Regions from separate parts of the Amycolatopsis halotolerans genome, predicted to be linked through region 1. Evidence: riboswitches for the same ligand, from Rfam matches in the RefSeq annotation. Region 1 holds a riboswitch; each other region holds the start of a gene.
What was found. Region 1 has a riboswitch for S-adenosylmethionine ahead of ACFORO_RS26865 (methionine ABC transporter ATP-binding protein). Riboswitches for the same ligand answer to the same signal wherever they lie in the genome.
Positions count from the first base shown of each region.

Region 2: linked by a shared signal. The riboswitch ahead of thrC (threonine synthase) and the one ahead of ACFORO_RS26865 (methionine ABC transporter ATP-binding protein) in region 1 are both predicted to bind S-adenosylmethionine.
Region 3: linked by a shared signal. The riboswitch ahead of ACFORO_RS13725 (aminotransferase class V-fold PLP-dependent enzyme) and the one ahead of ACFORO_RS26865 (methionine ABC transporter ATP-binding protein) in region 1 are both predicted to bind S-adenosylmethionine.

Region 1 is NZ_JBHRWI010000030.1:251,648-262,081, forward strand. Features, by position in the region: gene rsmA (16S rRNA (adenine(1518)-N(6)/adenine(1519)-N(6))-dimethyltransferase RsmA) at 1-155, shown strand, start outside; SAM riboswitch class I at 734-824, shown strand; gene ACFORO_RS26865 (methionine ABC transporter ATP-binding protein) at 1,040-2,053, shown strand; gene ACFORO_RS26870 (4-(cytidine 5'-diphospho)-2-C-methyl-D-erythritol kinase) at 2,537-3,505, shown strand; gene ACFORO_RS26875 (ABC-F family ATP-binding cassette domain-containing protein) at 3,547-5,316, shown strand; gene ACFORO_RS26880 (PucR family transcriptional regulator) at 5,327-6,406, shown strand; gene ACFORO_RS26885 (nuclear transport factor 2 family protein) at 6,522-7,070, shown strand; gene ACFORO_RS26890 (fatty acyl-AMP ligase) at 7,138-8,826, shown strand; gene ACFORO_RS26895 (DivIVA domain-containing protein) at 8,905-9,273, opposite strand; gene pth (aminoacyl-tRNA hydrolase) at 9,569-10,162, opposite strand; gene ACFORO_RS26905 (50S ribosomal protein L25/general stress protein Ctc) at 10,173-10,434, opposite strand, start outside.
Region 2 is NZ_JBHRWI010000043.1:53,819-64,252, forward strand. Features, by position in the region: gene lepA (translation elongation factor 4) at 32-1,897, opposite strand; gene ACFORO_RS32280 (class I SAM-dependent methyltransferase) at 2,014-2,625, shown strand; gene ACFORO_RS32285 (VOC family protein) at 2,622-2,996, opposite strand; gene ACFORO_RS32290 (DMT family transporter) at 3,019-3,882, opposite strand; gene rpsT (30S ribosomal protein S20) at 4,277-4,537, shown strand; gene holA (DNA polymerase III subunit delta) at 4,693-5,664, opposite strand; SAM riboswitch class I at 5,796-5,929, shown strand; gene thrC (threonine synthase) at 5,943-7,208, shown strand; gene ACFORO_RS32310 (ComEC/Rec2 family competence protein) at 7,233-9,611, opposite strand; gene ACFORO_RS32315 (helix-hairpin-helix domain-containing protein) at 9,608-10,165, opposite strand.
Region 3 is NZ_JBHRWI010000016.1:302,899-313,332, reverse strand. Features, by position in the region: gene ACFORO_RS13745 (AsnC family protein) at 1-448, shown strand, start outside; gene ACFORO_RS13740 (RluA family pseudouridine synthase) at 455-1,381, opposite strand; gene lspA (signal peptidase II) at 1,378-1,986, opposite strand; gene ACFORO_RS13730 (hypothetical protein) at 2,084-2,575, shown strand; gene ACFORO_RS13725 (aminotransferase class V-fold PLP-dependent enzyme) at 2,788-4,119, opposite strand; SAM riboswitch class IV at 4,160-4,274, opposite strand; gene ACFORO_RS13720 (potassium/proton antiporter) at 4,371-5,849, opposite strand; gene ACFORO_RS13715 (ArsR/SmtB family transcription factor) at 5,949-6,644, opposite strand; gene ACFORO_RS13710 (penicillin-binding transpeptidase domain-containing protein) at 6,693-8,345, opposite strand; gene ACFORO_RS13705 (amino acid permease) at 8,417-9,808, opposite strand; gene ileS (isoleucine--tRNA ligase) at 9,994-10,434, opposite strand, start outside.

The sequences.
Region 1 (10,434 bases):
AGCGGCGCAAGACTTTGCGGGCCGCGCTGGCGGGATGGGCCGGTTCCGCGGAGCGGGCTGGCGAGTTGCTCGCCGAAGCGGGGATCGACCCGAAGACGCGCGGGGAGCAGCTCGACGTGCACGCGTTCGCGCGGATCGCGGCAGCCGGGAACTGACCCCCTCTCGCGGCGCTCGCTTGTGACGTCCAACTGCGGCGGCGCGGCGGGTATTCCGGATGCGGGGCGTTGATTTCGGTGCGTGGCTTGATGATCTTGCGTCGTCGCTGATCGTGGGTGATCCCGAGCCTCGCAGCTACTCTCGGTCATCGCGCGAGCGCGGCTGAAATGGCCGGTGACCTGTGACGGGCGGCTCGTCAAGGCCGTGGCATTCGGGGGAGTCTCCTTGCTCCCCGGCCCGGATTGTTCAGTCGCGCCAGTTCGAGGTGCTTCGCTTCGCTGACCTATCTCGACCCGATCGCGGACCCGGCGACCCGGGTGCCGAGGCCCGCGCGCGCCCGTCACTTGACAACGGGAAAACTCTTGTTCCACAAAGCTTCTTGATCGTCCACAGTGGAACAAACTAGTTCGCCGCGGCGGACCGGCGCGAGGGTTCCGCAGGTCGCGGCAATGTTCGGGAACCGAGGTTCCGGGTTTCCGGGTTCTGGACGAGGTGTTCCGGTATGCGGGCACCACCAGACGTGTGATCTGCACCAACGCGCTTGCGTTCAGCCAATGGGATCGGCTTTACTCGAAAGCGTCCATCCCGAGCGACTGAGAGACCTGGCTCGCCGAAGTCGCAGCAACCACCCTCCGCGGGGCAGGTGCTACCGCCAGGACCGATGGAGGCTGTTTTCGATGAAGAGGGTCACCCGCCCGCTCCTGCTGACCCGCCGGCGTGTAGTCGACGAAGGTCGCCGCTCGGTATGTGCGTGTCAACGCTCCATGGTCATCGCCTGATCGTCTTTTCCGCAGTTTCTTGCGCCGTCCACTGTGGACGGTAATTCGATGACGCCTGGCGCGCCCGGATCCGGCGCCGCGCCTCGTTTGCCTGGAGCCCTTTCGTGATCACTGTCGAAAACGTGTCCAAGTCCTTTCCCTTCCACGGAAATCGTGTCGCCGCACTGCGCGACGTGAGCGTTGACGTGCAAGCCGGCTCGCTGTTCGGAATCGTGGGTCCGTCCGGCTCCGGCAAGTCGACCCTCGCCCGTTGCATCGCGCTGCAGGAGCGCCCCGACCGCGGCGTCGTGCGGCTCGACGGCCTCAACACCGCGACCCTCGACGGCAAGCGGCTGCGGGAGATCCGCCGCCAGCTCGGGGTCGTCGGCACCAAACCGGAGCTGCTCGCCGAGCGCACCATCGCGGGCAACATCGCCAGCCCGCTGGAGCAACTCGGCGTCGACGGCCCGCAGCGGCGCAGCCGGGTCGGCTCGCTGCTCGACCTGGTCGGCCTCACCCCGCGCGCCGCGCAGAAGCCGGAAGAACTCACCGACGGCCAGCTCCGCCGGGTCGCGGTCGCCAAGGCGCTCGCCGCCGGACCGGCCGTACTGCTCGCCGACGACCCGACCGCCGGGATTTCGGCGGAAGACGCCGGCGCGGTGCTCGCCGTGCTCGACCGGGCGCGCGCCGAACTGGGCGTGACGGTCGTCGTCACCACGCCGGACGCCGACGTCGTCCGCCGGGTCTGCGACGACGTCGCGGTGCTCGACAACGGCGCGATCGTCGAGCGCGGCACGGTGCTCGACCTGATCTCGACGCCGGACAGCTGGACCGCGCAGGCGGTGCTGCCGTCGATCGAGACCTCACGCGCCCAGTCCGCGAAGTACGACCGCGCGGTCGACATCGTGCTGATCGGGTTTGCGTCGGTGGGTGCGCTGCTGCCTGAGGCGGCCAGCCGCTTCGATGTCGAACTCGCCACTATTGGGGGTGGCCTCACTCGTATTGGGGACACGCCGATCGCTCGGTTCCGGTTGGGGGTGCGCGGGGAGCGGGCTGAGGCTGCGCTGTCGTGGATCTCTGATCGGGGTGCGCATGTGAGTCAGGTGGCTCGTGGGCCGCAGAGTGTGGTTGCTGCTTGAGGGTTTGTTTTAACGTAAGGCGTTCGCGGGCCGCTCCGAGGTGGGGCGGCCCGTGGTGTTTGGGTTGGTAGGGCAGCTCACCAGCTGTGTTTTTGGCGTCGGCTTCGCCGCCGCGGGCGGGATCGCTTTTATGCCGGCGTTTGGGGGCTGCCCGGCGTGAGGGGCCTTCGGCCTGTCACGCCGGGCAGCCCCCAAACGCCGGCGCGATCCCGCGTGGTGGTCCTGATCGCCTTGCGGGTTTTGTGAGGTGGTTGATTTTCGCCACGGCGAATGCGGTCGGCGGTGTCGGGATGATCGGCGGCGCGGAAAGGGTGTGGCGGCTCGCCGGGGTGTGGCATCGGCTGTTCGTGGATCGGCACTGGGGCCGGCTTTTTGGGTCGGGTGTCCGGGATTTTGGGACGGGTGTCCTGAAGTTCCCCGTGAATCCGGGCGGGTTTTTCTCCTGGTGAGCCTTGGCGGGGCGGTGCCACGTAGGCTGGACGGGTGCTCGCAGTCGTTCCACCACCAGTAACCGTCCGGGTCCCGGCCAAGGTCAACCTGCACTTGGCCGTGGGGGACCTGCGGGCGGACGGGTTCCACGAGCTGGTCACTGTCTTCCAGGCGCTTTCGCTCACCGACGAGGTGACCGTCGCGGCCGCGGACGAGCCTGGGCTCGAGGTGTACGGCGAGGGGGAGCGCACGGTGCCCACCGACGGCACCAACCTCGCCTGGCGCGCGGCGTGTGAGCTGGCCTCCTACGTCGGACGGCCGGATGCGGATGCTCCGAAGGTGCGAATCGTGCTGCGCAAGGGCATTCCGGTCGCCGGCGGCATGGCGGGCGGGAGTGCGGACGCGGCGGCGGCGCTGGTCGGGCTCTCGTCGCTGTGGAAGCTCGACGTCACGCGCGACGAGCTGGCCACCATCGCCGGGAGTCTTGGCAGCGACGTGCCCTTCGCGCTGTACGGCGGCACTGCGCTCGGCACCGGTCGCGGCGAACAGCTCGTGCCGGTGCTCGCGCGGCACACGTTCCACTGGGTGCTGGCCTTCGACGAGGAAGGCCTGTCCACGCCCAAGGTGTTCGGCGAACTCGACCAGTTGCGTGCCGACGGGAAGCCGCCGCGGATCGGGTCGCACACGCCGGTCGTGGAGGCGCTCGCGTCAGGGGATCCTCGCCAGCTGGCCCTGCTGCTCGGCAATGACTTGCAGGCGGCTGCGGTGTCGTTGCGGCCCGGTCTGCGCCGCACGCTGCGCGCCGGGGTGAACGCGGGCGCGCTGGCCGGATGCGTGTCCGGCTCCGGGCCCACGTGCGCGTTCCTGTGCTCCGACGCGGAAACCGCGGTCGAGGTGGCCGCGGAGCTGTCCGGCGCGGGAGTGTGCCGGACGGTCCGGGTCGCGCACGGGCCGGTGCCCGGGGCCCGGGTGGTCGGCGGCGACGACGCGCCGCGCAACGCGCCGCCGCGCGTGCACGCCTGAAACCCAGCTTGAATCAACAGTCCACAGTGGAAAGGACCCGGATGGCCAACCTGGTCAACCTGGAATCGGTGAGCAAGTCCTACGGTGTGAAGCCGTTGCTGGACAACGTTTCCCTCGGGGTCGCCGAGGGGCAGCGCATCGGCGTCGTCGGGCTCAACGGCGGCGGGAAGACGACGCTGCTCGAAGTCCTTTCCGGACTGAGCGAGCCCGATTCCGGCCGGGTGAGCCAGGTGCGCGGCCTCCGGATGGCCGTCGTCACCCAGCGCACCGAGCTGCCGACAGGCAGCACGGTCGGCGATGTGGTGCTGGAGCGCTACGGAGCCGAGCACGAATGGGCCGCCGACGCGCGCGTCCGGTCCATTGTGGACGGCCTGGGCATCACCGCGATCGGCCTCGACACCCCGACCGCGAACCTGTCCGGCGGCGAACGCCGCCGCGTCGCGCTGGCCGCCGCGCTCACCGGCGAACTGGACCTGGTGGTGCTCGACGAGCCCACTAACCACCTAGACGTCGAAGGCGTGCGCTGGCTCGCCGATCACCTGCTGGGCCGCCGGATCGCGGTCGTGGTCGTGACGCACGACCGGTGGTTCCTCGACACCGTCGCGAGCCTTACCTGGGAGGTCGCGAACGGCCGGGTCGAGCAGTACGAAGGCGGTTACGCCGACTGGATTTTCGCGCGCGCCGAACGTGCCCGCCTCGCCGCGACCGCGGAGGAGAAGCGGCAGAACCTGGCACGCAAGGAATTGGCGTGGCTGCGGCGCGGCCCGCAGGCGCGTTCCTCGAAGCCGCGCTACCGCGTCGAGGCCGCCGAAGCGTTGATCGCGGATGTGCCGCCGCTGCGCGATTCCGTGGAGCTGATGGCGTTCGCGAAGCGCCGGCTCGGCAAGACGGTGCTGGAGCTGGAAGACGCTTCGCTGCGGGTCGGCGACCGGACGCTGCTCGACCACGTGACGTGGCGGATCGGTCCCGGCGACCGGATCGGTCTCGTCGGCGTGAACGGCTCCGGCAAGACCACGCTGCTGAAGCTGCTGGGCGGCGACGTCGAATCGCCGACCGGTCGGCGGGTACAGGGCAAGACGGTCGCACTCGCGCACCTGCGCCAGGAACTCGACGACCTGCCCGCCGATCTTCGCGTGCTGCAAGCGATCGAGCAGATCGCGGGCCGCGTCGTGTTCGGCAAGCAGGAGATGACCGCGTCGCAGCTCGGCGAGAAGCTCGGCTTCCCGGCCGCCCGGCAGTGGACGCCGGTCGGCGACCTCTCCGGTGGCGAACGCCGCCGGCTGCAGCTGTGCCGGTTGCTGATGGCCGAGCCGAACGTGCTGCTGCTGGACGAGCCGACGAACGACCTGGACATCGACACCCTGCAGCAGCTCGAAGACCTGCTCGACGGCTGGCCGGGCACGATGGTGGTGGTCTCGCACGACCGGTATCTGGTCGAGCGGGTTTGCGACGCCACGTACGCGCTCCTCGGCGACGGCAAGGTCACGCACCTGCCGGGCGGCATCGAGGAGTACCTGCAGCGCCGCGCCCGCGCGAAGGAGGCCGCGCCGCGTCGTGAAGCACCGGCTGCGGAGAAGACCGAGGCCAAGCGCAGCGCGGCGGAAACCCGTGCGGCACAAAAGGAATTGAGCCGGTTGGAGCGGAAGCTGGACCAGCTCGCGAAGCGGGAAGAGAAGCTGCACGCCGCGCTGGCGGAGGCGGCCACCGACCCGGAGAAGCTGATCGAGCTGAACACTGAGCTGAAGGCCGTCCTGGCGGAGAAGGACGACGTCGAGGCGCGGTGGCTGGAGACGTCCGAACTCGCCGAGTGACAATCGGCGGATGGACGACGACGTTCCGCGGCTGTCGATGCTGCGCGCCGACACCACGTCGGTGCTGCGGCTGATCGCGCATTTCGACGCGCTGACCGGCCTCGCGCCCGACGCGGTGGTCCGGTCGGCGGCGCTCGTCGCGGGCTGTCCGGTCGGTGCCGTCCTCGACAGCGAGCCCGTGTGGTTCGACGGCGCGGGCTCGCCGATTTCCGGGCCGCCACTGGACGACGTCCAGATCGACCGGCCAGCGCCGCATCCGCTCGACGTGGTCCTGCTCGACCAGCTCCGCCGCGCCCTGCGCACCATCCAGCCTGGCCCGCCGCTCCGGCTCGGCGAACCCGGCCTGCTGGAGATCGCCGTTTCTCCCCGCGAACAACGCCGGGATCGCTTGCGCGCACTGCACTTGCTCGGTTACGACCTCGACCAGCCGGTCATCGCTCTGGTGCTGGCCGGTGCCCCGGAAGACGGTCTCGACGCACTCGCCCGCGCCGGAGCCGGTCGGCTGCACCACCACCGACTGGGCCGCCTGACCCTCGCGCTGACTCAAGGCGGCCCGGCACCGCGCGAGTTGGCCGGACACTTGCACGACGACCTCGCCGCCCGCCGTCCCGCATCGACCGGCCTGGACCGAGCCGTGGACGTCTGGATCGGCATCGGCGAGCCAGCCGCGCCAGCGGACGCACCCGTGTCCTGGCACCAAGCCCGCACCGCGCTGCGGTTCGCTTCGTCCACTGTGTTCGGTCGCCGAGCCGTGCCATACGGACCACTCGGAGTCCTTGTCCTGCTTGCGGAACTGCCGCCGTCTCAGCTCGCGGCGACCCCAGGCGTCGCGGCGCTCGAAACCCACGCCCGGACACCCGGCGGCGCACTCGACGTCGAAGCGCTCGAGTCGTACTGCGTCTTCGGCGCGCTCCGGCGGACGGCGACCGAATTGAACCTGCACCACAGCACTGTCGCGGCTCGCCTGGGCCGGATCGAAGCCGCGACCGGCTGGCGGCTCGAAGACGCGATGGACCGCTTCCAAGCGACGTTCGCGCTGCTGGCCCGGCGGTTGGTGACGTCGGATCGCACACTGGGCGACGTCGGATAGGCGACGCCCGTCGCGCGGACCGGCCGGATCCGGCGACGCGCGTCGGCTGACCCGCCGGGGCTCGCCAGCGACGATCGAGCACGCGCAACGACGCGCGTTTCCCGGAGGGACGCCCATGATCGACCCCACCCGCACCTGGCAGATGCTCGAACAGCGGCTCGAGACGACCACGAACCCCCGGCACCGGCAGGTGCTCGGCATCGTCCTGGAGCACATGAAGGCCGAGGCCGAGCCGGATCTCGACCGCCTGACGGCGACTGTCAGCAAGGACGCCGCGTATCACTTCTGGGGAGCGAGCGGCGACAACGGACCGAAGGGCCACGACGGCGTCCGCGAGTACTACGCGGCTTTCGTAGCGAGCAACGCGAACCACCTCGAATACCGGATGGACCGCCTCATTGTTGACGATCATGCTCTGGTCACCGAGGGCGATCTGCACATGCTCCTACCAGGCGCGACCGCGCGGCAGGTGGGTTTCCCGGCGGACGACGCCGACGCGGATTACCTGTACGTCAGCAGGCAGCTGATCGTGTGGCCGGTCGACGAGGACGGCCTGATCACCGCAGAAGATTCCTACACGTCCGGGCCGCTGGAATTCCGGAAACTGACCCGCGAAGAGCTGCCGCAGGCGTATCTGGACCAGGTGCGTCCGCAACCCGCCTGACGCCGGACATCCGCTGTTCACGCCGCCGCGGGCGGGGCCGGAAAAACCGGACAGTAATCTGACGCACATGAGTCGGTTTGTGGACACACTCGTCGGGACTGCGGCGGACCGGGGGCAACGGCGCGGCATGGTGACCGGCGAGCCCAAGGAGCCGGTGCGCCGGACCTGGGCCCAGGTGCACGACGAAGCGCGCCGGATCGCGGGCGGGCTGGTCAGCGGCGGATTGAAGCCGGGAAGCGCGGTGGCGGTGCTGGCCGCCGCGCCGGTGCTCATCGCGCCGACCGTGCAGGCGGTGTGGCTCACCGGCGGCAGCGTGACGATGCTGCACCAGCCGACGCCGCGCACCGACCTCGCCGAATGGGCCGAGGACACGGTGAAGGTGCTCGAGATGATCGGGGCCGAGCTGGTCGTGCTGGGCGAACCGTTCGACCAGCTCGCCCCGGTGCTCGAGGGCAAGGGCATCAGCTACCGGCTGATCTCCGGACTGGCCGCCGCCGAACCGCTGGCCGAGATCGTGAAGACCGCGGAGGGCGACACCGCGCTGCTGCAGCTGACCAGCGGATCCACCGCGGAGCCGAAGGCCGTCCGGATCACCTATGGCAACCTGTACACCAACGTCAAGGCGATGGTCGACCGCGCGGAGTTCGAGTTCGACACCGACGTGATGGTGTCGTGGCTGCCGACCTTCCACGACATGGGCATGGTCGGCTTCCTGACCGTGCCGATGACGTTCGGCGTGGAACTGGTCAAGATCACCCCGGTCGAATTCCTGACCGGCCCGCTGATCTGGCCGGAACTGATCAGCAAATACGGCGGCACCACCACGGCCGCGCCGAACTTCGCGTACGCCATCGTCGGCAAGCGCATGGCCCGGGTCGAGGACGACAACGCCTACGACCTGTCGAAGCTGCGCATCGCCCTCAACGGCGCGGAGCCGATCGACGAGACGGCCGTCCAGACCTTTGTGGACGGCGGAAAGCGCTTCAACATGCCGCCCGAGTGCGTGTTCCCCGCCTACGGCATGGCAGAGGCGACGCTGGCGGTCTCGTTCGCGCCGCTGTTCACCGGCCTCACCCTGGACGTCGTCGAAGCGGACGCCCTGGAAGCGGACAACCGCGCAGTGCCGGTCCCCGAAGGCGACCCCCGCCGCGGCACGGACGAGGTGCGCTCGTTCGCCCTGCTGGGCCGCCCCTTGGACGGACTGGAAGCAGACATCGTCGACGAATCCGGTGCAGTTCTGGGCGAGCGGCAAGTCGGCGAGATCCGCCTGCGCGGCGAGGCCGTGACGCCCGGGTACCTGACGGTCAACGGTCCGGTCGACACCCAGGACCCGGACGGCTGGATGAAGACCGGCGACCTGGGCTATCTGGCCGGCGGCCAGATCGTGATCTGCGGCCGCCGCAAGGACGTCATCATCATGGGCGGCCGCAACCTGTACCCGACGGACATCGAACGCGCCGCGGGCTCGGTGGACGGCGTCCGGGCAGGCAACGCGGTCGCAGTCCGCCTGGACGCGGGCAGCCGCCGCGAACGCTTCGCCGTGGTCGTGGAGTCCAAGCTGGCTGGCGACGCCGCCGAGGAAACCCGCCTGTCCAAGGAGATCGCCGCAAGGGTCCGGGACGCGGTCGACATGCGCCCCTTCGCGGTGGTGGTGCTTCCGGCGGGGAGCTTGCCCAAGACCCCCTCCGGCAAGGTGAAGCGGGCGGCTACCGCCGTGCAGTACGCGGAGAAGATCGCTAAAAACGCCGACAGTTGATTTTTTGCCGAGCCGGAACGCGACGAAGGCCGCTGCGAGGGATTCGGGGTCCCTCGCAGCGGCCTTCGCGGTTAGGTCTTATCGGCCGGGCAGTCGTTCGGCCGGCGCCTCGGTGACCACGGGCCAGGAGGCGCGTCCCGCGGTGGCCTCGCTGTGGTCGCGGCTTCCCGGGATCGTCGGGGCCCGCCGTCCGGACAGTTCGGCCAGCTGCGCCTCCGCCTCGTCGAGGAACTGGTCGACCTCGCGCTCGTCATACCCGCGCTTGCCGATCAACGGCTTGGAGAACAGCACGTGGTGGACCTCGGCCGCGGTGAGGTCGTCCTCGTCGGCGATCGTCTTGGCGATCCGCCGCACGAAGTCGTCGACCTCCTGCTTGGCGTAGCCGCGCCGGCCGATCGGGGCGTTACCGAAAGCGACCTCAGCGAGATCCTCGGCGGTAAACGACATGGATCATTCTCCGATTCAGGGGGTCGGGGTGATGCGTTCTCCTGAATCCGTCCTAACTGGTCCCGGCCACCCCGGGAAGCCCGCAGCAGCCCGGACGACTCGATCAGGGCCCCAGAAGCCGCCCATCGAGTGAGAATTCCATCACGCACGGCCACAGCCGCTCACCCACACGCACAACGTCGCGCAGGGTCCAGAGCTCCCCAATGTGGCATTGGGTGCGTAGGACGCACCGAACGCCACATTGGGTGCGTCAGATGCACCCAATGCCACATTGGGGCGGAACCGGGCACAAGTCTCAGGCGGCGTGGAACGCGTTCTGCGCCGCCGCCAGCCCCCGCGAAATCAACGCCTCGGTCGCGTCCGCACACCGGTCGACCTCGAACGGGAGCTCCTTGCGCTCGACCGTCGAGAAATCCTTCAGCACGAAATCAGCCGGATCCTGCCGACCCGGCGGCCGCCCGATGCCGAACCGCACGCGGTAGTAGTCGCGCGTGCCGAGCGATTTGGTGATGGACCGCAGTCCGTTGTGGCCGTTGTCGCCGCCGCCGAGCTTGAGCTTCAGCGCGCCGAAATCGACGTCCAGCTCGTCGTGCACCACGACGACGCCGGAGGGCGGGACCTTGAAGAACCGGGCCGCGCCGACCACCGGCCCGCCGGAGAGGTTCATGAACGACCGCGGCTTCACCAGCACGACGCGGGAGCCCGCGAGCCTGCCCTCGAGCACCTCGGCCCCGCTGCGGTGCGCCTTGAACTTCCCGCCGATCCGGCCGGCCAGTTCGTCGAGCACCATGAACCCGACGTTGTGCCGGTTCCCGGCGTACTGCGGCCCGGGATTGCCAAGGCCGGCGAGCAGAATCTGCTCGCCGGCCCCGGGCACGTCTTCACTCACGAAAGAGAGCTTATTCGGCAGCTTCGGCGGCGGCTTCCTCGGCTTCGGCGTCCTCGTCAGCGGAGCCGCGCGGGGCCTCGTTGACGGCGACGACGAGCGCCTCGGGGTCGGTGACCAGCTCGGCGCCCGCGGGCAGGGTGACCTGGCCGGCGGTGATCTGGGTGCCGGCTTCGATGCCCTCGACGGAGACCTCGAACTGCTCGGGGATGTGCAGCGCCTCGACCTCGACCTGGATCGTGTCGATGTCCTGGGCGACCAGGGTGCCCGGGCCG
Region 2 (10,434 bases), on a different contig from region 1:
ACCCGGAGCCGCCGTTCACCCGAAGGGGGACCTACTTCTTGTTCTTTCCGTTGTCCTCAGTGGACAGTGCCGCGACGAACGCTTCCTGCGGCACCTCCACCCGGCCGACGGTTTTCATCCGCTTCTTGCCTTCCTTCTGCTTCTCCAGCAGTTTCCGCTTCCGCGAGATGTCACCGCCGTAGCATTTGGCCAGCACGTCCTTGCGGATGGCGCGGATCGTTTCGCGCGCGATGATCCGCGAGCCGATCGCCGCCTGGATCGGCACCTCGAACTGCTGTCGCGGAATCAGCTCGCGCAGGCGCGTCGCCATGCGGTTTCCGTACGTGTAGGCGGCGTCCTTGTGCACGATCGCGGAGAACGCGTCCACCGTCTCGCCCTGCAGCAGGATGTCGACCTTCACCAGGTCGGCCACCTGCTCGCCGGACTCCTCGTAGTCGAGCGACGCGTAACCGCGCGTGCGCGACTTCAGCGTGTCGAAGAAGTCGAAGATGATCTCCGCGAGCGGGATCGTGTAGCGCAGTTCGACGCGGTCCTCGGACAGGTAGTCCATGCCCAGCAGGGTGCCGCGCTTCGACTGGCACAGCTCCATGATCGTGCCCACGAACTCCGACGGCGCCAGGATGCTCACCTTCGACACCGGCTCGTGCACCTCGGAGATCTTGAGCCCGCCCGGCCAGTCCGACGGGTTCGTGACGATGACCTCGCTGCGGTCCTCCAGCACCACGCGGTACACCACGTTCGGCGCGGTGGAAATCAAGTCCAGGCCGAACTCGCGCTCAAGCCGGTCCCGGGTGATCTCCAGGTGCAGCAGGCCGAGGAACCCGCAGCGGAAGCCGAAGCCCAGCGCCACCGAGGTCTCCGGCTCATAGGTCAGCGCGGCGTCGTTGAGCTGCAGCTTCTCCAGCGCCTCGCGCAGCTCCGGGTAGTCCGAGCCGTCCACCGGATACAGCCCGGAGTAGACCATCGGCTTCGGCTCGCGGTAGCCCGCCAGGGGCTCCTTGGCGCCGTTCCGCTCGGCCGTGACGGTGTCGCCGACCTTCGACTGCCGCACGTCCTTCACGCCGGTGATCAGGTAGCCGACCTCGCCGACGCCGAGGCCCTTGCTGGCCTTCGGTTCCGGCGAGATGATGCCGACCTCCAGCAGTTCGTGCGTGGCGCCGGTGGACATCATCTTGATCTTCTCGCGCGGCGTGATCTTGCCGTCGACCACCCGGATGTAGGTCACCACGCCGCGGTAGGTGTCGTAGACCGAGTCGAAGATCATCGCCCGCGCGGGCGCTTCCGAATCGCCGACCGGGGGCGGGACCTGCTTCACGACCTCGTCGAGCAGCGCGCCGACGCCGACGCCGGTCTTCGCCGAGACCCGCAGCACGTCGTCGGGCTCGCAGCCGATGATGTGCGCGATCTCGCCCGCGTACTTGTCCGGGTCGGCCGAGGGCAGGTCGATCTTGTTCAGCACCGGGATGATCTGGAGGTTGTTCTCCAGCGCCAGGTACAGGTTGGCCAGGGTCTGCGCCTCGATCCCCTGCGCGGCGTCCACCAGCAGGATCGCTCCTTCGCACGCTTCGAGCGCGCGGGACACCTCGTAGGTGAAGTCGACGTGGCCGGGGGTGTCGATCATGTGCAGGACATAATCTTGCTCACCGCCCTGGCCGTCCTTGATCTTCCAGGGCAGCCGGACGTTCTGGGCCTTGATCGTGATGCCGCGTTCCCGCTCGATGTCCATGCGGTCGAGGTACTGCGCGCGCATGGCCCGCTCCTCGACGACGCCGGTGAGCTGCAGCATCCGGTCCGCCAGCGTCGACTTGCCGTGGTCGATGTGGGCGATGATGCAGAAGTTGCGGATCAACTCCGGCGGCGTGAAGGTGGTGTCGGCGAACGTCTTGGGCGCTGTCACTCGGGCTGTCCTCGGGATGGTGGGGGATGTCCGTACCCCATCGTCCCATGGACCTCCGGGTGCGGGTGGGGGTCATCCCCGATGCGGCCCCGCGCGACTCGTGATGACCTCGAAGCATGACCACTTCACCCTCCCCCTCGCCGCCCGGCCCCGGCGTCCTCGACGCCGCGCTCGACCGGGCTTTCGGCCACCCCAGCGGCCTGCTGGGCAGGCTCGGCGGCAAGCTGATGGCGGTCAGCAACGCCACGACCGAGCACCGCGTCGTCGACCTCGCCCGCCTCGAACCGGACGAGACCGTCCTCGTCATCGGCCCCGGTCCGGGGATCGGCCTCGACGCGGCGAGCAAACTCGCCGACGAGGTGATCGGCGTCGAACCCTCCCCCGAGATGCGCGATCTCTGCACGGACCGCTGCGGCGACCGCGCCGAGGTGCGCGCGGGCAGTGCGGCTCGGACTGGCTGCGCGGACGAGATCGCGGACGTCGTGCTGACCGTGAACAACGTCCAGCTCTGGGACGACCGTGCGGCGAGCTTCGCCGAGTTGTTCCGGGTGCTGCGGCCGGGCGGACGGCTACTGCTCTCGGCGCACGAGAAATGGCTTCCGGTGACGCGACACGAACTCGCCGACGAGGCCGCCGCCGCGGGATTCGCCGACCTGCAGACCTGGACCTGGGACCCGCCCGGGTTCGCCCCGCTCGCCGCCCAGCTCCGGGCAGTGAAACCGAGCTAGCGCTTGTCGCGGCGCAACGGGTGGTCCTCCGGGACCTCGACGAGGACGATCCGCAACCCGTCCGGGTCGGCGATCCACGCCTCGTCGGTGCCCCACGGTTCGCGCCGGGCCTCGCGCACCGGTTCGACCCCGCGTCCGGCCAATTCGGACAGAGTCGCCGGGAGATCGCGGACCTGCAGGAACAGGTTGACGTCCGGGCCGGGTCCCTCTTCGCCGGTGCCGACCACCTCGATCGAACCGCCACCGGCGAAAAACCGCGTGCCACCAGGGAACTCTCGCTCGATCGCGAGGCCGAGAACGTCGCGATAGAACGCGGTCGACACCTCGTGGTCGCGGGGGTGGATCAGCACCCGGCTGCTCAGTACGTCCATGGCTCCTGCCTACCTGAGCCGCTCAGGCAACCGCAATCGCGGCGATCCCGGCCAGCACCACCAGCGATCCGGCGAGCCGCCGCGCAGCGTTGCGCTCGCGGAGCACGAGCCAGGCGGCGACCCCGCCGAACACGATGGACAGTTCGCGCGCCGGAGCGACGAGGCTGACCGGCGCGATCCGCAGGGCATACAGGACCAGCAGATAGCCAGCCGGCGAGGCGAGTCCGACGATCAGCACCTCGCGCCGGTGGTCCCGCCACAGCCGCTTAATCTCGGACCGGCCGCGAGCGGCGGCCGGCGCGAGCAGGATGCTCTGGCCGATCGCGCCGCCGCCGAAGTAGACGAGCGGAGGCACGCCGAGCGACGTGACCGAATGCGCGTCCCAGAGCGTGTAAGCCGCGATGACCGTTCCGGTGGCGACGCCGTAGAACACCCCAGCGCGACGAGCTTTCGCGTCGCCGGTGCTGCCGCCGAGACTGATCACCAGAACGCCCGCGACGACAAGGAAGGCACCGATCAGCCCGAGCACGCCGGGCCGTTCGCCCAGGACTGTGACGGCCACGAGCACCGACACCAGCGGTCCGGTGCCGCGGGCCAGCGGATACACGACCGACAGGTCGCCGACCTCGTAGCCGCGCTGCAGCACGATCCCGTACACCACGTGCAGGACCGCGGTGACCAGCGCAGCGAGCAGCCAAGTCCATTGTGGACGTTCCGGTTCGACGGCCAGCGCGACCGCGATCACCGGGAGCATCGCGACCGCGGAAACCGTGTAGTACAGCCAGACGAATCGCGGACCGCCGGCGGAAACCCGTTTGGCGGCGAGATTCCACACTGCGTGCACGACCGCGGCGACGAGGACCATGGCGAGGGCAGTGGTGTTCATCTGCGACCCTTTCAGGTTTTCAGCGCACGCTGAAGACCGGGTCCTCCAGGCTTTTGTCCCGTCAGATGAACGGCAGGGCTCGGTGTCCCGCCGAAGGTGCCGCTCGGACCAGGCCCGCCCGCCCTCGTTGTCTTCGCGACCCGCTCTGCGGGACCACGGGCAGGCGACGGAACCCTAGGCACTACCGGAATCCACCGTAACGGAGCCGAGGGCGGAATGCCGAACAGCGAACGGCTCCGGGGGCCTGCTCCAGGGCCGCGAGCAGGGCTGTTAAGATTTTCGACTGTTGCCGTGCGGCATTCCGTCAGGGAGGAAGCCCGGCAGTCCCTCGGGACTGATCCGGAGCCACACGAACGCGGCAGCGACCTTCACCGAGTGAAAGAGGAACGCCTCCATGGCCAACATCAAGTCGCAGGTCAAGCGCATCGACACCAACGAGAAGGCGCGGCAGCGCAACCTGGCGATCCGGTCCTCGGTGAAGACCGCGATCCGCAAGTTCCGCGAGGCCGCCGAAGCCGGTGACAAGGACAAGGCCCTCGAACTGCAGCGCGACGCCGCTCGCAAGCTCGACAAGGCCGTCACCAAGGGCGTCATCCACGCCAACCAGGCCGCGAACAAGAAGTCGGCTCTCGCGAAGCGCGCGAACCAGCTCTGAGCGCAGTCTTTCCGGAAGGCCCGGCGGCTTCGGCTGCCGGGCCTTTTCCGTGTCCTGAGGTCGGTCTGGGCCCGGTGATCGCGCCCCCTCAGACGGCGGGGTGTGCCCCATCGCGAGAGCGCGGCAGCCGATAAGGGCCGCCTGTCCCCTGAGCGTCAGCGATCTCCCTTGGCCGCGACCACCTCGAGGACCGCGCGCTGCAGGGCGTAGTTCGCATCGGCCGCCGCGCCCTTGACCTCGGCGTTCAGCCGCGCCACGACGCGCATCGCGGTCGCGAGGCCGTCCTGGCCCCAGCCGCGGGACTGGCCTTGGGCCTTGCGGATCTTCCACGGCGGCATGCCCAGTTCGCCCGCCATCTGGTTCGGGTTGCCGCGGCCGGCGGCGGACACGCGAGCGATCGTGCGGACCGCGTCGGCCAGCGCGTCCGCCACCAGGACGTGCGGAACGCCCAGCTGCATCGCCCACTGCAGCGACTCCATCGCGGCCGCCCGGTCGCCCGCGACGGCCTTCTCCGCGACCGCGAAGCCAGTCACGTCGGCGCGTCCAGTGTGGTAGCGGCGGACCGCCTGCTCGTCGATGACTCCCCCGGTGTCGGCGACCAGCTGCGTCGCCGCCGAGGACAGTTCGCGCAGGTCCGAGCCGACCGAGTCGAGCAGTGCCATCAGGCCCGCGCCGTCGATCTTGCCGCCCGCGCGGCGCACCTCGTTGCGGACGAACGCCTCGCGCTCGGCCGGCTTGGTGAGCTTCGGGCATTCGGTGATCTCCGCGCCCGCTTTTTTCAACGCGCCAGGCAGCGCCTTCGCGGCCTTGCTCCGCCCGCCGCCGCTGTGCACGACCACGAGGACGATGCCGTCGGCCGGCGCCTTCACGTAGGCCAGGACCGCGTCGGACAGCTCCTGCGAGATGTCCTGCGCCGACTCCAGCACGATCACGCGCCCCTCGGCGAACAAGGACGGGCTGACCAGCTCAGCCAGCACGGGCGGTGTGAGATCGGACACCCGCGTCCGCGTGAGATCCGCCGTGGGGTCCGCGGCCTTGGCCGCGTCGAGGGACGCTCGCACAGCCCGTTCGATGAGCAGTTCTTCCTCGCCCGTGACGAGGTGCAGCGGCGCGGGTGCGGTGGTCACCTCGCTATCTTCTCACCCGGCTGCCGGACCGTCCGCCCCGGTGATGTGAGCCGCCTCCATGGCACGAGCTGATCGGGATGTCGTACGGTGTAGCCGAGGACGCGCCCACCGGCGCTCCGACAATCGAATACCGCTCATCCAGAGGGGCAGAGGGAACGGCCCGACGAAGCCCCGGCAACCGGCGTACAGCCTGTCATCCCGCGATCGCGGGATAGCTGACGACCACGGTGCCAATTCCGGCCCGCTTCGGCGGGGCAGATGAGGAAAGGAACCTCGCGATGACTGCAGCCCTCAGCGCCACCTCCGCCAACAAGACGATCGACCTCGGTCCGGCCGTCGAACTGGTGTCGAAGGAAGAAGGGCACCGGCAGCCGCTCGCTCCGGAATTCGTCTCCGCCGAAGACTTCTCGCCGCTCGAGGTCGCCTACGACTTCGGCCGCGTCCGCCGCGAGGACATCGAAGCGGGCCCGCGCAACATCTGGCGTTACAAGAAACTCCTTCCCGTCCCCTCGACCGTCGAGGAGACTCCGAACACCGAACCCGGCTGTACCCGGCTCGTGCGCGCCGACCGGCTCGCGAAGGAGCTCGGCCTCAAGAGCGTGTGGGTCAAGGACGACACCGGCAACCCGACGCACTCGTTCAAGGACCGCGTGGTCGCCGTCGCGCTGGCCGCGGCCCGCGAGTTCGGCTTCGAGGTCCTCGCGTGTCCCTCGACCGGCAACCTGGCCAACGCGACCGCCGCCGCGGCGGCCCGCGCCGGCTGGCGGTCGGTCGTGCTGATCCCGAAGAACCTCGAGCGCGCGAAGATCCTCACCACCGCGGTCTACGACGGCGACCTGATCGCCGTCGACGGCAACTACGACGACGTCAACCGGCTCGCCACCGAACTGGCCGGCGAGCACCCGAAGTGGGCGTTCGTGAACGTCAACGTCCGCCCGTACTACTCCGAGGGCTCGAAGACGCTCGCCTACGAGATCGCCGAGCAGCTCGGCTGGCGGATCCCCGAGCAGATCGTCGTGCCGATCGCCTCCGGTTCCCAGCTCACCAAGGTGGACAAGGGTTTCCGCGAGCTGGGCCAGCTCGGTCTCGTGGACGCCAGCCCGTACAAGGTGTTCGGCGCACAGGCCACCGGCTGCTCGCCGGTCTCCACCGCGTACCGCAACGGCCACGACGTGGTCCAGCCGGTGAAGCCGGACACCATCGCCCGCTCGCTCGCGATCGGCAACCCGGCCGACGGCCCGTACGTGCTCGACGTGGTCAACCGCACCGGCGGCGCGATCGAGGACGTCACCGACGAAGAGGTCGTGGAAGGCATCCGGCTGCTCGCGCGCACCGAAGGCATCTTCACCGAGACCGCGGGCGGCGTCACCGTGGCGACCGCGAAGAAGCTCGTCGAAACCGGCAAGCTCGACCCGGACGCCGAAACCGTCCTCCTCATCACCGGCGACGGCCTCAAGACCCTCGACGCGGTCGAGAACCACATCGGCCCGAAGGCCACCGTGCCGCCGTCCGCCGCGGCCGTCGCCAAGGCGCTCGGCTACTGACGCACCGGCCCGGGGTCCGCCGCACTACCGCGGCGGACCCCGGGGCTCACCCCGGCGCGCGACCGCCGGTCCGCTCCCCGCGGGCAGAACAGCGGTGTCGCCGTCGACATCGGTCCGGGTGACTAGTACTCCCATCGTCCCGAGAACGTCCACTGTGGACTTGCTCGGATGTCCGTACCCGTTGCCCGCGCCGACACTGATCAGCGCCGTGCGCGGCCGCACCGCCGCGAGGAACTGCGGCAGCGAATACCTCGAGCCGTGGTGCGGCACCTTCAACACGTCGGCCCGCAGGTCGACGCCCTCGGCGAGCAGATCCGCTTGCGCGGCCAGCTCCACGTCTCCGGTCAGCAAAACCCGGCCAGCCGAGGTGTCCGCGCGCAGGACCACCGAACTGTTGTTGATCATCGTGCCGTCCTGCAGCGCGGGTGACCGAGTAGTGGCGTAGCGCGGACCCAGTACGTCCAGCGACAATCCCGGCCACTCCAGCCGTTGTCCCTCGCTCAACTGCATTAGCGGCACGCCACGACGCCGCGCTTCGCCGGAAACCGACTGCCACGCCCACGCAGGGGCACGTCCGGGCCCTACCGCGATCGCGCCGACTGCCCGTCCGTCGAATACCGAGGCGAGACCGCCGATGTGGTCCGCGTGCAGGTGGCTCAGCACGAGCAGCGGCACCCGTTCGACGCCCAGCCTCCGCAGGCATTCGTCGACCGGCCCCGGCTCCGGCCCGGTGTCGACGACCACGGCACGACCCGGCTCGGCCATCGCCAGAACTACCGCATCTCCTTGTCCGACATCGCATTCCACCATCGCCCAGCCGTCCGGCGGCCAGCCGGGAGCCAGCACTTTGGCTGGCACGACCGTCAGCAGCACGACGACCAGCCCGATCGCCACCAGCAGCCGGAGCCGGCGAAATCTTGCCGCTACCACCACTACGACCAGCAGGGCCGCCGCGCACAATCCGCCCCACCAGCCGCCAGGCCAGGACAGCGCCGCACCGGGTGCCCTCGCGCCGTGCCGAGCGACGGTGATCAGCCACCGGGCCTCCGGGTCCGCCAGGTGGACCAGCACCTGCCCGGCACCTGGCCACCACGGCCCGACGACTGTCGCGAGCACGCCCAGCACGGTGACCGGCGCGACCACTGGTGCCGCAAGGACATTGGTGACGACTGAGACCAGGCTGACCGTGCCCGCCATCCCGGCGATGACTGGTGCGGTGACCACGAACGCGGCCAGCGGGACAGCGAGGCCTTCGGCGTAACCGGGCGGAACTCCCCTTCGTACCAACGAATCCGCCCAGCGCGGCGCGAGCAGAACCAGCCCTGCCGTCGCGAGAACTGAGAGCGCGAAGCCGAAATTCGCCGCCATCGTCGGATCCCACGCCACCAGGACGCACACCGCGAAGGCCAGTGCGGGCAGCGCTGAACCGCGTCGTCCGAGGGCCAGCGCGAGCAACCCGATGCCGCCCATGACGCCTGCCCGCACCACACTTGGTTCAGGACCCACGAGGACGAGAAATCCTGCCAGACAGGTGCCCGCCGCTGCTGCGGAAAACCTTGGTCCCGCTCGAACCAATCGGCACAGGAGCAGGACCGCTCCGCCGATGATGACGAGATTTCCGCCGCTCACCGCCATCAGATGGGTGAGCCCCGAGGCAGTGAACTCACTCTCGACCCGCTGCGGCAGCGCGCTCGTGTCACCGAGCACCAGTCCGGGCAGCAGCCCCGCTGGTTCCTCCGGCAGGACCGCGCACAGCGAATGCAAGCTGTTGCGCAGGGCCGCGGCGGCGCGCTGCCACCACGGGGCCGACCCGACGTCGGCTGGTGCGGCACGGACGGAGAGCACTGCGGCGGTCAGCTCGCCGCCGCGCGCGGGCAGGAGCCGACCGGACGTCGTCGCTTCCTGGCCTGGCAGCAGACCGCTCCATCCCGCGACCGGTGCCAGCAACAGAACCCGGCCGGTCGATTCGACTGGCTGACCGTCCGCTGTGGCCGTGGTGACGCGGGCGGGGATCGCGACTGACCGGGTGCCCGCCTGCTGATCGGCGTAGCCAGCTTGGTGGATCGGCCGTGGGCGCTCGCTGATCTCGACCCGCAGCGTCGCAGTGACACCACGGGCAGCAGCGGCTCCCAGCGGGTCGGATGCCGCGTCGTGAATGCGAAGGGCCGTTGGCACTGCGGCAATGAGCCCCACTAGCAACAACGCTCCCCCGACGCCTACGTATCGGGAACGGCCTCGCGCTAGAAGCACCACCGCGCCGATGACCGCTACGGCTCCGACTGCGGTCGCGGCCCACCAGCCGAGTTGCAGTCCGGCAAGGGTGGCCGCCCATCCGGCGACAGCAGCGGGAACGAGGCGGAAATCGTGGTCACGCCGCGGCTTTTCCTCGGTTTCCAGTTTCATCCCACGGTCACCTGCTCGCGGAGCTTCTGGAATTTGCTTTCGCCGATGCCGTCGACGTCGCGAAGTTGTTCGACGCTCGAGAAACCGCCGTGCTGAGTGCGCCAGTCGGTGATGCGCCGGGCGGTGACCTCGCCGACGCCGGGGAGGCTGTCGAGTTGTTCGGCGGTCGCGGAGTTCAGGTCGATCTTGCTGGCTGCAGCGGCTGAACCGGCTGGTGCCGCCTGGGCGGCGGGGACGCCTACCGCCACCTGTTCGCCGTCGGTGAGTTTGCGGGCGAGGTTCAGCGCGGTCAGGTCGACGCCCGGGTTTGCACCACCGGCGGCGCGGAGGGCGTCGGCGACGCGGGAACCCGATGGAACCGTGACGAGTCCTGGGGATCGCACCTGGCCGACGACGCTGATCACCAGGTTCTCGTTGGTCTTCGACGCATGCGGTGCCTGCGCACGGGCAGTCGGGAGCTGCGGGGCGATTTCGGCTGCGGGCGAGCGGCCGAAAATCGCCAGGCCACCGGCGATGACGGCGGTGGCCGCCAGCAAGGCCAGGGCGAAGATCATTCCTCGGCGGCCCAGGAGCCCCGGCAGGCCCGTTGCGCCAGGGAGCCAGCGGCGGGTCCACCGCTGTTCGGTGTGTTCCGGCAGCCAGCTGCGGACGAGTTTGCCGCCGGGCAGCGAGCTTTCCGGTGGCGACGGGTTGTCGGCAAATGCAGACAGTCCGGCGCGGGGATCCGTGGGCCGTGAGAGACGCTGGGAGCCCGTCTCAGCCGCCGACTGGCCGTCCAGCAACGGTGAACTGTTAGCAACTGCAGACAGCCGGGCTTTCAGGC
Region 3 (10,434 bases), on a different contig from region 1:
CGACGACCCGAAGCCCGCCGCCGCACCGGTGAAACAGGGGCGGATCGGCGAGACGATGCAGTCGCAGGGGCTCGAAGGGGAACAGCTTTCCGTGCAACTGCTGGAAGTCCAGGACCCCGCCGACTTCCTCTTCGGCGCGGCCGGCTACCGGCTCGAGGACGGCGAGCGCGCGGTCGTCGTGCACACGGAAATCACCAACCGCGGGCCGATTCCGTTCGCCTCGCTGCCGGACAACTATCTCGAACTCGTCACCGACAGCGGCGAAACCGTCGCGAAAGCCCCGGTTTCGCTGACGTCCCGGCCGCCGCACAAAATCGGCGTGCAGCCGGGCGAGACGCTCGGCGGGCACACCGTTTACGTCCTTCCGACCGCGACGCGGGTGGTCTCGGTGCGCTGGAGCCCGCGGCCCGAGCCGGACGAGCGCACCCTGACCTGGGCCGTTAACTAGCTGGCGCTAGTTCCCGTCGCGCAGGATCTCCAGCGCACTGGCCAGATCGTCCGGATACTCCGCCTCGAACTCCACCCACCGGCCGTCCGCCGGATGCGCGAAACCCAGCGTCCGCGCGTGCAGCCACTGCCGCGTCAAGCCGAGTTTCCGCGCCAGCACCGGGTCCGCCCCGTAGGTCAGGTCCCCGGCGCACGGGTGGCGCAGCGCGGAGAAGTGCACGCGGATCTGGTGGGTGCGGCCGGTTTCCAGCTTCACGTGCGCGAGCGAAGCCGCCCGGAACGCCTCGACCACCTCGTAGTGCGTGACGCTCGGCCGTCCGCCCGCGACGACCGCGAACTTGTAGTCGTGCCGCGGGTGGCGGTCGATCGGGGCGTCGATGGTGCCGCGGGTCGGGTCGGGATGGCCCTGCACGACGGCGTGGTAGCCCTTGTCGACGGTCCGTTCCTTGAACGCCCGCTTCAGCACGGTGTACGCGTGCTCGCTCTTGGCCACCACCATCACCCCGGTGGTGCCCGCGTCGAGCCGGTGCACGACGCCCTGTCGCTCCGCCGCGCCGGACGTCGAGATGCGCAGCCCGGCCGCGGCGAGTCCGCCGACGACCGTCGGGCCGGTCCAGCCGGGGCTGGGGTGCACGGCGACGCCGACCGGTTTCGAAATCACCACGATGTCGTCGTCATCGTGCAGGATCTTCATGCCATCGACCGGCTCCGCGACGATTTCCGCCGGACGTTCCGGTTCCGGCAACGTCACCTCGAGCAGCCCGCCCGCGGACAGCCGGTCCGATTTGCCCGCCGGATGGCCGTCGAGCAGCACGTCGCCCGCCGCCGCGAGGTCCGCGACGACGGTACGGGAGAGTCCGAGCAGTTTGGCCAGCCCGGCGTCGACGCGCATCCCGTCGAGCCCGTCGGGGACGGGCAGCATGCGCGCGCTCACTCGGATTCCTTCTTCTTGCCGCGGGTGGTGGTGCCGTCGTAGTCCTTGCCGAGCAGGGACAGCAGCACGATCAGCGCGCCGCCGACGCAGATCGCGGAGTCGGCGATGTTGAAGATCGCGAAGCCCTGCCCGTTGGGCGCGAACGCGGAGATGAAGTCCACGACGTGCCCGCGCAGCGGTCCGGGCTCGCGGAAGAACCGGTCGGTGAGGTTGCCGAGCGCGCCGGCGAGCACGAGCCCGAGGCCGATCGCCCAGCCGACCGAACGCAGCCGGCGCGAGATCCACACGATGGCGATCACGACGCCGGTCGCCACCAGCGCGAGCACCCAGGTCATGCCGGTCGCCATCGAGAACGCGGCACCCGGATTGCGGATGACCTGCAGGTAGATGAGCCCGCCGAGGATCGGCTTGGGCTCCTTGCCCTCGAGATTGGCGACCACGAGGTTCTTCGTGATCAGGTCGATCGCCCACAGCAGCGCCGCGACCGCGAACACCACCCAGACCCGCCGCTTGGGCAGCGGCGTGCCTTCCTTGGCAGCCCCCTGCTCAGGCGGTTCCGCAGACGGCTCGACCTCGGATTCGGACGGCGAAGGATCGGTGCTCACACCCCCATTGTCCACAACCGCGCCCAACCAGGTCACAGCGGCAGTCCCCCACCGAAATTCAGTCGCCCGGCCACCCCCGTCCCGCCATCCTCACTGCATGCCCGCCGAGATCCCCGCCCCCGCCGTGGCCGCCGCCTGGATCGCCCTGAACCTCTCCCCCACGAACGACCTCCCCCTGTGGGCAGCCCACTGGCTAGCCGAGGGAGAGGACGGCGAACACCTGCGCCACCTGGCAGGCCTCTCCCGCACCGAACCACGAGAAATCCACGACGTGCAGCAGTCCGCCCTAGCCGACTGCCACACCCCCATCCCCACCGCAGCCGACGCAGCAAAAGTCGCCTTCACCCACCTGGCCCAACTGCTCCTCAACGGACACCTCAGCGAACGCGCCCTGCTGAACGACCTGCACACCATCATCGTCCGCACCAACTACTCCGACAGCGTCGTCAAGCTGCCGTTGGCGCAAGTCTGGATGCTGGACGAAGAGTGGGACCAAGGCTGGGGACGCCCGGAAGAGCAAATCAAAGAGGCGGTCCGCGCAGCCTGCCAAGCCCAGCTAGACCACACCAGCCAGACAAACCCAACCTGACCACACCCAGCCAGACAAACCCAACCTGACCACCACGCGGGATCGCGCCGGCGTTTGGGGGCTGAGCGGCGTGACAGGCCGAAGGCCCCTCACGCCGCTCAGCCCCCAAACGCCGGCTTAAAAGCGATCCCGCCCGCGGCGGCGAAGCCGACGCCAAAAACACAGCTGGTGAGAGACCCCCGAAACCCGCCCCCACCACCCCAGCACCACCATCAAGCACAAAACCCCGGCAACTCCCGCGTATCCCCCACCGGAGCCCACCGCCCATCAACCTTCGTGTACTCCCACCGAGCCCCCCGAGCGACAATCTGCCGCAACGCCAGCACCAACCGATCCACGTGCTCCTCGGTACTCCCCAACCCGAGACTCACCCGAACAGCCTGCTGCCCCTCCCCGCCGGCCTCGCGAATCAACCGCCGAGCAGCCACATGAGCACAGAACGCCCCGTCCCGCACCCCAATCCCGTACTCAGCCGACAACACCGCCGCCAGCCACCCCGGCTCAAACCCGTCGACGACAAAACTCACCGTGCCAACCCGATCCACCGGCGCGTCAAAGAACCGCAACTCGGCACATCCAGGCAGCCCGGCCAGCCCCTTCCGCAACCGCTCCAGCAACGCAGCCTCATGCGCCCCGACGGCATCCCACTGAGCCGCCAACTGCTCGCAAGCCACGCCCAACGCATACACCCCAACGGTATTGGGCGACCCAGCCTCGTGCCGCTCCTCGCCGCTGTTCCACACGACGGCTTCCTCAGTCACCAGCTTGGTCGCCCCGCCACCGGCAAGATAAGGCTCAGCGGCCCGCAACCAGTCGCTGCGCCCGATCAACGCCCCAGCCCCAAACGGCGCGTACAACTTGTGCCCGGACAACGCGACGTAGTCGACATCCAACTCCCGCAACGAAATCCGCCGATGCGGCGCAAGCTGAGCAGCGTCCAACGCCACCCGGGCCCCATGCTTCCGAGCCACCGCAGCGATCTCGGCCACCGGCAGCAGTTCGCCAGTCACGTTCGAAGCCCCAGCGACAACCACCAACCGAGGCCCCTGCGGACATTCCGCCAGCGCTTCGTCCACAACGGACACTGCGGCAAGCCGAGTCCGCGGCAACTGCACCCGCCGGACATTCGGCCCCCGCCACGGCAGCAACGCGGCATGGTGCTCGCTGTCGAAAACAACAACAGAAGTCTTACGCGGCAACGCTTTCGCCAGCAGATTGAACGCATCAGTCGTGTTGCGAGTGAAGATCACCGAGTCCCCGCTGCGAGCGTCCACAAACCGACGCAACACACCCCGGGTCCGCTCGTACAACCGAGTGGAAACCTGCGAAGCAAACCCAGCACCGCGATGCACGCTGGCATACCAGGGAATAAACTCGTCCACCGCCGAACGCACCGCGTCCAGACACGGCGCACTGGCCGCGTGATCAAGGTTGGCGTAACCGATGTCGCCGCCCGTCACCAACGGCACCCGCAGCGACGCACCGGCCACAGTGGGAACGGCGGGAACAACAGTTTCGGTGGACCGGTCGAGTGCGAGAGTCATGACGGCGCCTCCTCGGCGTTCCGGGGGACCCCCGGCGAGGGGCCCGCGCTTGCCCGTCGCGCTGCGCGACCGGCCTGGTCCTCACCCGGGGCACCCCACCGCGGTAGGAGGGTTGCCGGCCAGCAAGCCGGGGCTTCGTGCTGGCACTCATGACCTGAAACCGACGATAGCGGAAGACCAGCGAAAGAAACCAGACCCGTCTCGTGATCTGAGACGGCAGTCACAAGGAGAGTCCACAAAGGACAGAGAAGTCAGGCTCCGGATTCGCCGTGCCAGCGGGCCAGGCGACCAGCTCGGTCAACCGCCCGGATCCGCCGTTCGGTCGCGTCGCGGTCGGCGGCGGTCGTGACCACCAAAAGCTGGTCTTCGACCTGCAACCGGCTGGTTTTCTGCGGCGTGAAGCCTGCTCCCCCGCGCACCACGAGACTGACCGTCGCACCGGCGGGCAACCGGAGCTCCGACAGGTACACGCCGTGCAGCTTCGACCCCTTCTGGATGCGCACCTGCAGCAGTTCCGCGCCGAGTTCGTCGAGCGGCGCGGAATCGACCTCGATCTCGTGCGCCTGCGTCGCCTTCGCCAGCCCGAGGATCCGCGCGAGCGGGCTGAGCGTCGCGCCCTGCAGCACGGTGAGCACGATGACGAGCACGAAAACCGCGTCCACGAGCCGTTGCGCGCCGGGCACTCCTTCGGACAGCGGGATCATCGCGAGCACGATCGGCACCGCGCCGCGCAGGCCCGCCCAGGACAGGAACGCCTGGTCTCGCCAGGGCAACCGGAACGGCAGCAGCGACAGAACCACCGACAGCGGCCGGGCGAGCAGCAGCACCACGGCACCCGCCACCAAACCCGGGATGAGCGCTTCGAGCAGCCGGGTCGGCGACGCGAACAGGCCGAGCAGCACGAACAAGCCGATCTGCGCGAGCCAGCCGAGCCCTTCGGCGAACGACAGGGTGTCCGACCGGTGCGGCAGCTTCGAATTCCCGAGCACCAGACCGGCGACGTAGGTGGCCAGCAGGCCGGACGCGTGCGCCAGCTGTCCCGAGGAGTACGCGAGCACGCACACCGCCACCGTGGCGAGCGGGTACAGACCGGTCGCCGGGAGCGCGGCCCGGCGCAGCGCCTGCGCGCCCAGCCAGCCGAACGCGAGGCCGAGCACCAGGCCGGTGAGCAGTTCGTAGACCACCAGCAGCGGCAGCGACCAGTCGACCGCCTCGCCGGACGCGAGCACGACGACCGCGATGTAGGCGGGCGCGTCGTTGATGCCGGATTCCAGCTCCAGCGCGCCGACGAGCCGCTTGCCGACCCCGGCGGTGCGCAGCACGGAGAACACCGCCGCGGCGTCGGTGGACGCGAGGACCGCGCCCCACAGCAGGGCGAGCCGCCAGTCGAGGCCGAGCAGCCAGTGCAGAGCCGCGCCGGTGACCGCGATGCTGATCACCACGGCCACTGTGGACAGCAGGATTCCGGGCCCCAGCGAGGGTTTCACCGCGGACCAGCGGGTGGTGAGCCCGCCTTCGGTGAGGATCAGGACGAGCGCGGCGAGCCCGAGCGACTGGGTGAGCGCCGGATTGTCGAAGCGGATGCCGAACCCGGCCTCGCCGAGGACGACGCCGATCCCGAGATACAGCAGCAGCGACGGGAATCCGAGCCGGATGGACACCCGCACCGCGATGACCGAGACGACCAGAACCAGCGCGCCGACGCCCAGCACCATGGGAAGCTCGTCCACTCGCCCGCCTCCCTCCCGTCGCCCGCAGGCGTCCAGAATAGTGAGGCAGTGTCCGGTTCCCGAGCCCGCACCACCGATGCGGGGGACCACCAACGTGTGTTACGACGCCTGGGCGGCACTCACCGTCGCGAGATCGACACCGAGCGCGGCGAACGGACCCCGCGCGCCGGGCAAAACCCGGACCGCGCGCTGCTGGTCCCGCGTCAGCCATCCCGCCTCGACCGCCCGCTCCAGCACCGCCGCCGGAACCACGCCGGCGAGGTGCTCCCGCCGCTCTGTCCAATCCAGACAGTCGCGCAGCAACGGCCGCCGCGGCCGATCCGGGACCGGCACGCCGAGATCGGCCAGCACCTCGCGTCCGGTGTCGGTGAGCGCGAGCCCGTCCGACACGTCGATCAGGCCCCGATCGACCATCCCGTCCCGCAAAGCGACCCCGAGCGTCCCGGCCAGATGGTCGTAACAACTGCGCGCGAACGCCAATCGCTGCACTCGCAACGAAGTCCGCAGCCCGGACGGCTGTTTCAGTTCGGCATGCTGCGCCAAATGCTCGATCAACTCCGCAACCCGCGGATTCGCGAGCCGCACGTACGCGTGCCGCCCCTGCTTCACCCGGGCCACGAACCCAGCCTCGGCCAATCGCGTCACGTGCTCGCTGGCCGTCGAGACCGCGATCCGCGCCGCGGCGGCCAGTTCGCCGACCGTCCAGGCGCGGCCGTCGAGCAGCGCGAGGCACATGGTCGCGCGGCTCGGATCGGCGAGCACGGCGGCGACCTCGGCCAAGGCGACAGTTTCCATGGTCCTACGGTAGAGCGCGGATGCTTCGGCCGCGGCCGAACTGAGCCGCTACAGCGCGTCGAGGAACTTCGCGCCCAGCGAGACGGCCGGTTTGGAGTCGTTGGCCCCCTCCAGGAACACCGCGAACGCCAGGTCGCCGCGGTAGCCGACGAACCAGCCGTGTGCCTCCGCGCCGTCGCCGAACTGCGCGGTGCCGGTCTTGCCGAAGACCGAGCCGGAGTGCGACAGCCCGGTCGCCGTGCCGCCGGTGACGACCTCGCGCATCATCCCGCGCAGCGCCGACAGCACCGAGCCCGGCGGCGGGTTGTAGCCGGTGTTGACCTTGGTGCCGTCCGCCCACAGCCGCGGCACGACCGCGCGCCCGGACGCCGCGGTCGCCGCCATCACCGCCGCTCCCATCGGGCTGACCTGCACCTTTCCCTGGCCGATGCCGTCCTCGACCTGCTCGTCCGCGTTCGCCGCCGGGTCGACGCGGCCCAGCTCGGTGGACAGGCCGCTGATCCCGAAGTCGGCGTTGAGGCCGAACTGGGTGGCCGCCTTCGCGAGCCCGTCGGCGGGCAGCTGCGACGCGAGCCGGGCGAACGTGGTGTTGCAGGACTTCGCGAACGCCTTGTGCACGGTGGTCGCGCCGAGGTCGAACCCCTCGTTGGAGAGCGTGCGGGTGCCGATCCGGTCGGTCAGCGGGCACGGAACCGAGGAATCCGGCGTGACCAGCCCGGCTTCCAGCGCCGCGGTCGCGGTGACGATCTTGAACGTCGAACCCGGCGCGTACTGGCCGCTGAACGCCGACGCCGCGTTGGTGACGTTGCTGTTCTGCGCCACCGCGAGCAGATCGCCGGAAGACGGCTGGATCGCGACGAGGACCGCCTTGCCGCGATACCCGTCCACCGCCGCCTGCGCCGCGCTCTGAGTCGCGAGGCTGAGCCCAGTGGCAGCCGGTTTGTGGTCGCCTTCGGGGTTCCCGAAGAGCGTCTCCTGGCTCTTGCCCGACGCGTCCACGCGCTCGACCGCGAAGGCTTCGGACGCCTGCCCGTGCCCGGTGAGCGCCGAACGGAGCAGCGGGAACGCCTTGTCGTCAGCCAGTTTCAGCCCTCCGCTGCCGGAGACGACGAGCGGTTTGCCGTCGCGGTCGACCACGGCCGGAACGTCCGAGGACGCGATCGCCAGCCGCTGCCCGGCTTCGAGCTTCGGGTGCAGCACCGTCGGCGCCCAGTGGACCCGCCATTTGCCCTGCGCCTGGACGAGGCCGAGGTTGCCGGTGTACGTCCAGGTGTGCCCGGGGCCGAGGTTCCAGGTGACGGTGTAGGCCGCCGTGGCCTTGTCCCCCTGCGCCACGCCGACGTCACCGAGCTTGGTGGTCAGCTGCGTGGGCCGAAGCGTCGCCCACGCGTCCTGCAACGCGGACGAGGCGTCCGTCGGAGCGTCGGTGGCTTTGCTGGCCGTGTCGGCGTCCTTCGCGCCGAAGGCGAGCAGGTACGTGCGAGCTGCCGACGACGGGTCGTTCGGCTCCGCCGCCGTCGATCCCGGCTCCGGCGTTGCCGCCGTCGATCCCCCGCCGCGGAGCAGCACGAGCGCCGCCACCACGATCCCGACCACGGCCAGCGCGCCGCCGATCAGCACGCCCTTCTTCCCGGCAGGACTCACCGTCGCATCCCCCTCGCCCCACGCGGTCCGCCCGCGTCCCTGGCTCAGCTTGCCCATCGCTGAACGGAACCGGGCGTTACCTCGGACAACGCGACAAATTCGTGATCAATGCCGAGCCGTATAGGTCGTTATACAGTCTGGTCGGCCTTCCGGCGGGCGCGTTGCCACCAGATCCCGGCCACGACCAGCACCGCGACCAGGATTCCCGAGCTGATCAGCTGGATTCTGGCGTCGTGGTCGCCGAGCATCACCGCCAAGATGGCCACCATCGCGACAAGGGTCACCCACGTCAGGTACGGGAAGCCCCACATCCGCACAGTCAGGCTCTCCGGCGCGGTGCGCTCCAGTTGACGGCGCACCCGCAACTGCGTGCAGGCGACCAGGATCCACACGATCAGCAGCACCGAGCCGACCGCGTTCAGCAGGTATTGGAAGACGGTGTCCGGCCAGAGCGCGTTGAGCGCCACGGCCACGAAGCCGAACAACACCGAAGCCGCGACGGCGAAGACGGGCACGCCGCTTCGGTCCACTTTGGTCAGTGCGCGCGGGGCGTGTCCGCGTTGGGCCAGCGAGTACACCATGCGCGCCGCGCCGTACATGTTGGTGTTCAGCGTGGACAGCAGGGCGAACAGGATGACGACGTTCATGATCTGCCCGGTCGCCGGGATCCCGATGCGTTCGAGCACCGCGGCGAACGGGCTCTGTCCGGCCTGGACGCTCGTCCACGGCAGGAGCGAGACGATGACCAGCATGGAACCGACGTAGAACACCGAAATCCGCACGACCGCGTTGCGCACCGCCCTGCCGACGGCGTGCGCGGGATCGTCGGACTCCGCGGCGGCGATGGTCACCACTTCCAGGCCGCCGAAGGTGAAGACGACGGCGAGCAGTCCGGTGCCGACGCCCTGCCACCCGTTGGGCAGCAGGCCGCCGTGGCCGAGGAGATTGTCGGTGCCGACGAAGGACGTACCCGGAAGCACGCCGAGGAACGCGAGCACGCCGAGGACCAGGAAGGCCACGACCGCGACGACCTTGATCAGCGCGAGCCAGAACTCGAGCTCGCCGAACCGGGACACCGCGGTGAAGTTGATCGCGGTCAGCACCGCCATGAAGATCAGGACCAGCACCCACTGCGGAATGCCCGGCAGCCAGCTGTTGACGATGATCGCCGCCGCGGTGGCCTCGACGGCGAGCACGACGACGAGCGCGGCCCAGTACAGCCAGCCGATGGCGAACCCGGCCCACGGCCCGAACGCGCGCTCGGCGTGCACCGAGAACGACCCGCTGGCCGGGATCGCGGCGGCCATTTCCGCCATCATGCGCATGACCAGCATCGCCAGCGTGCCCGCGAGCACGAAGGACAGCACGATCCCGGGCCCGGCGAGCTTGATCCCGACGCCGGAGCTGACGAACAATCCCGAACCGATCACGCCGCCCATCGCGAGCATGGCGAGGTGCCGCTGGCGCAAGCCGGCGGCCAGCCCCTGGGCGGCCGGTTCGGCGGCGGCTTCTGAAGTCATGGGGAATCCCTAGCAGACGCTTCCCCGCGCGCAGGAGCCGAGGCTCGCCCGTCCGGAGTCACCGGCTGAGCCGCGTGGCTTTCCCCACTCCCGCTGAGGTCCGTGAGGGGAACCCTGAGGGAATCAGATTCCCTCAGGGTTCCCCTCACGTACGTTCGCCTCGGCCGGAGCCCGACCTCGGCGCCTTACGCCTTCGCGACCGCCGCGCGGACCTTCACGCCCTCGCCGACTGTGCCGTCGAAGCCCTCGGCCACCTCGCCGTAGGACACCGACGTCGCGAGCGTTTCGGACGCCACGAACTCCTCGTGCTTGCGCACCGCGGCGCTCACCTCGTCGGTGGCGTCCACGGTCAGCGAGATCCGGTCGCCGACGTCGAGACCGGCCTCGCGGCGGGCCTGCTGCACGACGCGGACCAGGTCGCGGGCCAGGCCCTCGGCCGCCAGTTCCTCGGTGACCTCGGTGTCCAGCACGACCAGACCGGCCCCGCCGGGCAGTTCGGCCGCCGCGCCGCCGCCGGCCGCGACCAGGCGCCGGTCGTACTCGCCCTCGACCAGTTCGACGCCCGCCGCCACGACCGCGCCGGACGCGTTCGTCGTCCAGTCGCCCGCCTTGACCGCCTTGATCAC